DNA from 2 places in the Streptomyces sp. SJL17-4 genome. Region 1 is predicted to be linked to the other one. Evidence: riboswitches for the same ligand, from Rfam matches in the RefSeq annotation. Region 1 holds a riboswitch; the other holds the start of a gene.
The links. Region 1 has a riboswitch for cobalamin ahead of N5875_RS13130 (ribonucleoside-diphosphate reductase subunit alpha). Riboswitches for the same ligand answer to the same signal wherever they lie in the genome.

Region 1 (3,372 bases):
CGCCGCGTACGGGGTCGCCAGCCCGACCCAGAAGCACTTCGGCGGCTCCTCCGCGGAGATCCCGGGCATCGGCGAGATCGGCTACATCGGTCTCACCGCCTTCGTCCTCAACGTCCTCGTCACGGTCGTCCTGACCTTCGTCCTCAAGGCCGTCAAGGCCCCCGAGGGCGTCGACCAGACCTCCCCGGAGGACTACACGGCCGACGCGGGCGACCGCGGGGTCGACCCGAAGCTCGCGAAGCTCGGCGCCGAGACCCACTGATCCACCGCCGGACCTGACGAAGGCCGCCCTGCCTCCCCCGGAGGCATGGCGGCCTTCGCCGTCCCCGGGCGAGGATGCGGGACATGCGCACCGGATCACGACTCACCCTGCTCGCCCTGCTCCCCGTCGCCCTCGCCGTCACCGGCTGCGGCTCCGAGACGGCGGGCGGCCGCCCTGCGCCCGGCCCCGCCGAGCTGGACGCCCGTGCCCGCTGGGCACAGACCGACAAGGACCATGTGTACGTCACCGAGGCCGAGGGCTTCGAGGCCTCCCGGATGGCGTCGGGGGTCATCGGCGACGACGGCTTCCAGGTCACCTACCTGCGGAAGGACGGCGTCCGCCTGACCGTCTCCGCCGAGCGCCGCCCGTTCGCGGAGAAGGAGTGCGCCGCGGCGAACGACGCCGGGCCGGACGGCTGCGTCCGCGACGGCGACCGCTGGTACCTGCGGACCGCCGGGCAGCACGCGTACGTGCGCGCCCAGAACGGGCTGCGCGTCGAGGTCGCCGCCCCTCTCACGGTGGAGCGGGAGGCACTCAAGGGCGCCGCCGAACGCACCCACCGCGCCGACGTCGCCGAGCTCGACGCCGTCCTGCCGGAGCGGACGGGCGGCGGGCAGCCCGTCGAGCGGGGCGATCTCCCGCCGGTGGGGGACGGCGCCCCCGACAACTCGGTGGGCGCCGGTGGCTGAAGCCCGCTGGGGGCCTCCGGCCGGCCGGAGGCACACTGCTCTCATGGACTTCATGATCAGGGCGGTACGGCCCGAGGAGTACGAGGCCCTCGGTGAGCTCACCGCGGGGACCTATCTGGACGACGGGCTGCTGAAGTACGGAGCGGAGGACTCGTATCTGCACGTGCTCCGGGACACGGCCCGGCGGGCGCGCGAGAGCGAGGTGCTCGTCGCCGAGGACGGCGACGGGCGGCTGCTCGGCGGGGTGACCTTCGCCACCGGCGGCACCCCGTGGGCGGACATCGCGGTCGAGGGCGAGGCGGAGTTCCGGATGCTCGTGGTCTCCCGGGAGGCCCGCGGCCGGGGCGTCGGAGAGGCCCTCGTACGGGCCTGCGTCGAGCGGGCACGGGCCCTCCCCGGGTGCCGCCGCCTCGTGCTGTCCACGGACGCCACGATGGTCTCCGCGCACCGGATATACGAGCGTCTGGGCTTCGTCCGCACCCCGGACCGGGACTGGGAGCCGATCCCCGACCACCGACTGCGCACCTACTCCTTGGAGTTCTGAGTCCACGGCGCGACACAACATGTGGGGGGTTCCGCGAGCGACGCCCCCCACATGTATGCTCGTCCTCGCTGTCGACGCAGGGGAATCCGGCGCGAATCCGGAACTGTCCCGCAACGGTGTGCTTCGTACGGATACGACGTATTCGGGCGAGGTGAGTCCGAGGACCTGCCGACGGCGCATCCGGTCCGTCCGTTCCGGGTGCCACTGACGTCCGGGCCTCGCGGAGTGGGCCGGTGGAAGCGTCGCGTCCGGCGTTACGGATGCCCGCCTGCCCGCCTTCCCCCGCCGCGGCCCCGAGCCGAGCGAGGGAGAGCCCCCACGTGACCATCGCGCCCGCCGATCCGGCGTCCGCCGAGGCTACCGCGGTCGAGAGCGACGGCCCCGGGACCGTGCTGCTGCGGACCCTGACCGACCTCACCGCCGATCTCCCCGACACCGACCCCGGCAAGGTCGCCGCCGCCGCGCTCCGCGGCCGCAGCGCCGTCGCGGACGAGGCGGAACTGCGCGAGCTGGCCACCGAGTCGGCCGCCGGTCTGATCGCCGAGGACCCGGCGTACTCCCGGCTCGCCGCCCGGCTCCTGACGATCACGATCGCCGACGAGGCGGCCGGCCAGGGCTCGTTCTCCTTCTCGGCCTCCGTCGCCGTCGGTCACCGCGAGGGGCTGATCGCCGACCGCACCGCCGAGTTCGTGGCGCTGCACGCGGACCGGCTCGACGCGACCATCGACGCGGCCGGGGACGACCGCTTCGGCTACTTCGGTCTGCGCACCCTCTACTCGCGCTACCTGCTGCGCCACCCGATCACCCGCAAGGTGATCGAGACCCCGCAGCACTTCATGCTCCGCGTGGCCTGCGGCCTGGCGGAGGACGCGACGGTCCGCGCGCTCGACGAGGTCACGGCGCTGTACGGCCTGATGAGCCGCCTCGACTACCTCCCCTCCTCCCCCACGCTCTTCAACTCCGGCACCCGCCACCCGCAGATGTCCTCCTGCTACCTCCTGGACTCCCCGCAGGACGAGCTGGACTCCATCTACGACCGCTACCACCAGGTCGCGCGCCTCTCGAAGCACGCGGGCGGCATCGGCCTCTCCTACTCCCGCATCCGGGCCCGCGGTTCGCTGATCCGCGGCACCAACGGGCACTCCAACGGCATCGTGCCGTTCCTGAAGACCCTCGACGCCTCCGTCGCCGCCGTGAACCAGGGCGGCCGCCGCAAGGGCGCCGCCGCCGTCTACCTGGAGACCTGGCACGCGGACATCGAGGAGTTCCTGGAGCTCCGCGACAACACGGGCGAGGACCAGCGCCGGACGCACAACCTGAACCTGGCGCACTGGATCCCGGACGAGTTCATGCGCCGCGTCAACGCCGACGCCGACTGGTCGCTGTTCTCCCCGGCGGACGTGCCCGAGCTGGTCGACCTGTGGGGCGAGGAGTTCGACGCCGCCTACCGCAAGGCCGAGGCCGCGGGCCTGGCCCGCAAGACGATGCCGGCCCGCGACCTGTACGGCCGGATGATGCGGACCCTGGCCCAGACCGGCAACGGCTGGATGACCTTCAAGGACGCCTCGAACCGGACGGCCAACCAGACCGCCGAGCCCGGCCACACCGTCCACTCCTCCAACCTCTGCACGGAGATCCTGGAGGTCACCGACGACGGCGAGACCGCGGTCTGCAACCTGGGCTCGGTCAACCTCGGCGCGTTCGTGGACACCTCGACCCAGGACATCGACTGGGAGCGCCTCGACGCGACCGTCCGTACGGCCGTCACCTTCCTCGACCGGGTCGTCGACATCAACTTCTACCCGACCGAGCAGGCCGGCCGCTCCAACGCCCGCTGGCGTCCGGTGGGCCTGGGCGCGATGGGCCTCCAGGACGTC
Region 2 (3,372 bases), 3.6 Mb from region 1:
TACGGCCCCGGCCGGGGGGCCGGAGGGGAGGCCGGGAGGGGAGGTGCGGGCGGGGTCTTCGCGCACGGGGCGTGCCGTGGCCCGCCGGGGCCCGCGGGCCCTCCGGGAGAGTGACATGGGTCTCGTCCGCGGGGTCCCCCGGTCGGATGGTTCCGTCCAGGGGTCGGAACCGGGTGGCGGAGGAGGAACCGGGGCAGGTCGCATGTGCCCGGTGATAGCCGGTATTACCCGGGGTTGCGGGGTGACCGCATCGTGGACAGCCGACGGGCCGGAGCCGTAAACGGAATCCCTTGACGCCGGTTTGAGACACCACAACGCCCGACCCAGTTCACCTTCCGTTCACTCAGGTTGCTTACGTTCGTCCAGCCACTGACCTCAAACGATTGCCTGGGTAAATGGAACACATCACGCTGCTGCTCGCCATTGTGGTCGTGACAGCTCTCGTGTTCGATTTCACGAACGGTTTCCACGACACCGCGAACGCGATGGCGACGACCATCTCGACCGGTGCTCTCAAGCCGAAGACGGCGGTGGCCATGTCCGCCGTGCTGAACCTCGTCGGCGCGTTCCTGTCCGTGGAGGTCGCCAAGACGATCTCCGGCGGGATCATCAACGAAGAGGGCATTCGTACAGAGGTGATCTTCGCGGCGCTGGTCGGCGCGATCCTCTGGAATCTCCTGACCTGGCTGCTCGGACTTCCGTCCAGCTCCTCCCACGCCCTCTTCGGCGGTCTCATCGGTGCCGCGGTCATGTCGGCCGGCTGGTCGGCCGTGAACGGCTCCACCATCGTCACCAAGGTCCTCATCCCGGCCGTCGCCGCGCCGCTCGTCGCCGGCCTCGCCGCGATGCTGGCCACCCGGCTGACGTACAAGATCGGCGCCAAGACCGACGAGAAGCACACCGCCAAGGGCTACCGGGTCGGCCAGATCGCCTCCGCCGGTCTCGTCTCCCTCGCCCACGGCACCAACGACGCCCAGAAGACGATGGGCATCATCACCCTGGCCCTGGTCACCGGCGGCGTCCTCGCCCCCGGCTCCAACCCGCCGATGTGGGTCATCGTCTCCGCCGGTGTCGCGATCGCCCTGGGCACCTACCTCGGTGGCTGGCGCATCATCCGCACCATGGGCAAGGGCCTCACCGACCTCCGGCCGCAGCAGGGCTTCGCCGCCCAGACCAGCGCCGCCACGGTCATCCTGGCCTCCTCGAACCTCGGCTTCTCCCTCTCCACCACCCAGTCCTGCTCGGGTGCCGTGATGGGCGCCGGTCTCGGCCGCAAGGGCGGTGTCGTCCGCTGGTCGACCGCGACCCGGATGTTCGTCGCCTGGGGTCTGACCCTGCCCGCCGCGGGCCTGGTCGCCGCCGGTGCCGAGTTCCTCACCAAGCAGGGCCCCTGGGGCATCGCCGCCGTCGCGGTCCTGCTCGTCGCCGGCTCGGGCGTCATCTGGTCACTGTCCCGCCGCAAGCCGGTCGACCACAACAACGTGAACGCCGCCGCCGACGGCGACGACACTGCCGCCGAGCCCGCGGGTGTGGTGACCACCGCGATCGCGGCCGTCACCCCGCCGCCGGCCGCCGGTTCCGTCGCCGCCGTCGCGGACGAGGAGCTCAAGACCACCATCCCCGCACCGGCTCCCACCGACCCGGCCGCGCCCCCCGCCCCCGCCGCAGCGGTGTAAGGAACGAACGACATGAAGATCGACTGGGCAGCTCTCGGCTCCGTCTTCGGAGTCAGCCTCGTGGCGACCGTCGCCCTGGTGGGCCTCTTCACCCTCGGCATCATCGGCCTCTCCAAGCAGGAGCAGGCCGCCGCCCAGGGAGGCTCCGCCACCCTGGCCCGCACCGGCGCCTACGCCTGCTTCGCCCTGTGCCTCTCGGCCGTGGCGTACGGCATCTACCTGATCGTCGTCTGACGGTCCGAGCGTGACCGGCGGGGCGGTCCGTACCTTCGGGGTGCGGACCGCCCCGCCGCCGTGTTTGTGGTGCTTCGCACAGTGACCCGGTGCAGGTCAAGAGTGAGTTGACGGGTGTTCTCGGGCCGTGGTGGACTGCCGAGGCCATTACGGCGGCAGTAGAGGAAGTCCGGTGCGAATCCGGCGCGGTCCCGCCACTGTGACCGGATCCGAAGGGTCCGGGAGCCAGGAACTCTCGCCGCCGGTCACGTCGATCCAGGGCGCGGACCCTGAGTGAGGACATGCGCCATGCCCGGCCGCAGCAGTACCAGCCGCCTGTCCCCGGACGGATTCGCGTACGGAGCGGCCGCGGGTCTCGCCGTCGATCTGCTCGTCGGCGATCCACGCCGCGGACATCCCGTCGCCGCGTTCGGCCGGGCGGCCGCCGCGGTCGAGAACCGCCTCCACCACGACCACCGCGGCTGGGGTGCCCTGCACACCGCCGTCTGCGCCGGCTCCACCGTCGCCCTCGGAGCGCTCGCCGCCCGGGCCGTACGGAACCGGCCGGCCGCCGCCGTCGCCCTGACCGCCGCCTCCGTGTGGGCGGTCGTCGGCGGTACGACCCTGGGCCGGGAGGCCCGCGCGATCGGCGGCGCGCTCGCCGCCGGGGACCTGGACGTCGCCCGGGAGCGGCTGCCGCATCTCTGCGGGCGCGACCCGCAGTCCCTGGACGGACCCGCGATGGCCCGCGCGGTCGTCGAATCGGTCGCCGAGAACACCTCCGACGCCGTGGTCGGCGCCCTCTTCTGGGGCGCGGTCGCGGGCGTACCCGGCCTCGTCGGCTTCCGGGCCGTCAACACCCTCGACGCGATGGTCGGCCACAAGTCGCCGCGCCACCGCCGCTTCGGCTGGGCCTCGGCCCGGCTCGACGACGTGGCCGGCTGGCCCGGGGCCCGGCTGACGGCCGTCCTCGCGACCGTCGCCGGCGGAAACCCGCGCGGTGCGCTCAACGCCTGGCGAACCGACGCGGCGAAGCACCCCAGCCCCAACGCGGGCCCCGTCGAGGCCTCCTTCGCGGGCGCCCTCGGCGTACGCCTCGGGGGCACCCTGTCGTACGCCGGACGGGTCGAGCACCGGCCCGTGCTCAACGGGACCGGGCGGGCCGTCGAGGTGGCCGACATCGACCGGGCGGTCCGGCTCTCCCGCCGGATCACCGGACTGACCCTGGCCGCCTGCGTGGGCGGCCGGACCATCGTGAGCGCGCTGAAGCGGAGGAACGCATGAGGGGTGGGGGGCTGCTCGTCGCCGGGACCACGTCCGACGCCGGCAAGAGCGTCGTGACGGCCGGCATCTGCCGCTGGCTGGTCCGCAAGGGCCTGAAGGTGGCGCCGTTCAAGGGGCAGAACATGTCCCTCAACTCCTTCGTGACCCGCGAGGGCGCCGAGATCGGCCGCGCCCAGGCCATGCAGGCGCAGGCCGCGCG

Region 2: linked by a shared signal. The riboswitch ahead of N5875_RS29785 (cobalamin biosynthesis protein) and the one ahead of N5875_RS13130 (ribonucleoside-diphosphate reductase subunit alpha) in region 1 are both predicted to bind cobalamin.

Annotation. Positions count from the first base shown of each region.
Region 1 covers NZ_CP104578.1:3,032,003-3,035,374, forward strand. Annotated here, with positions in the region: gene N5875_RS13115 (sodium:solute symporter family protein) at 1-262, shown strand, start outside; gene N5875_RS13120 (hypothetical protein) at 346-951, shown strand; gene N5875_RS13125 (GNAT family N-acetyltransferase) at 995-1,495, shown strand; cobalamin riboswitch at 1,534-1,683, shown strand; gene N5875_RS13130 (ribonucleoside-diphosphate reductase subunit alpha) at 1,816-3,372, shown strand, end outside.
Region 2 covers NZ_CP104578.1:6,629,705-6,633,076, reverse strand. Annotated here, with positions in the region: gene N5875_RS29795 (inorganic phosphate transporter) at 396-1,676, shown strand; gene N5875_RS29790 (hypothetical protein) at 1,689-1,910, shown strand; cobalamin riboswitch at 2,033-2,165, shown strand; gene N5875_RS29785 (cobalamin biosynthesis protein) at 2,199-3,173, shown strand; gene N5875_RS29780 (cobyric acid synthase) at 3,170-3,372, shown strand, end outside.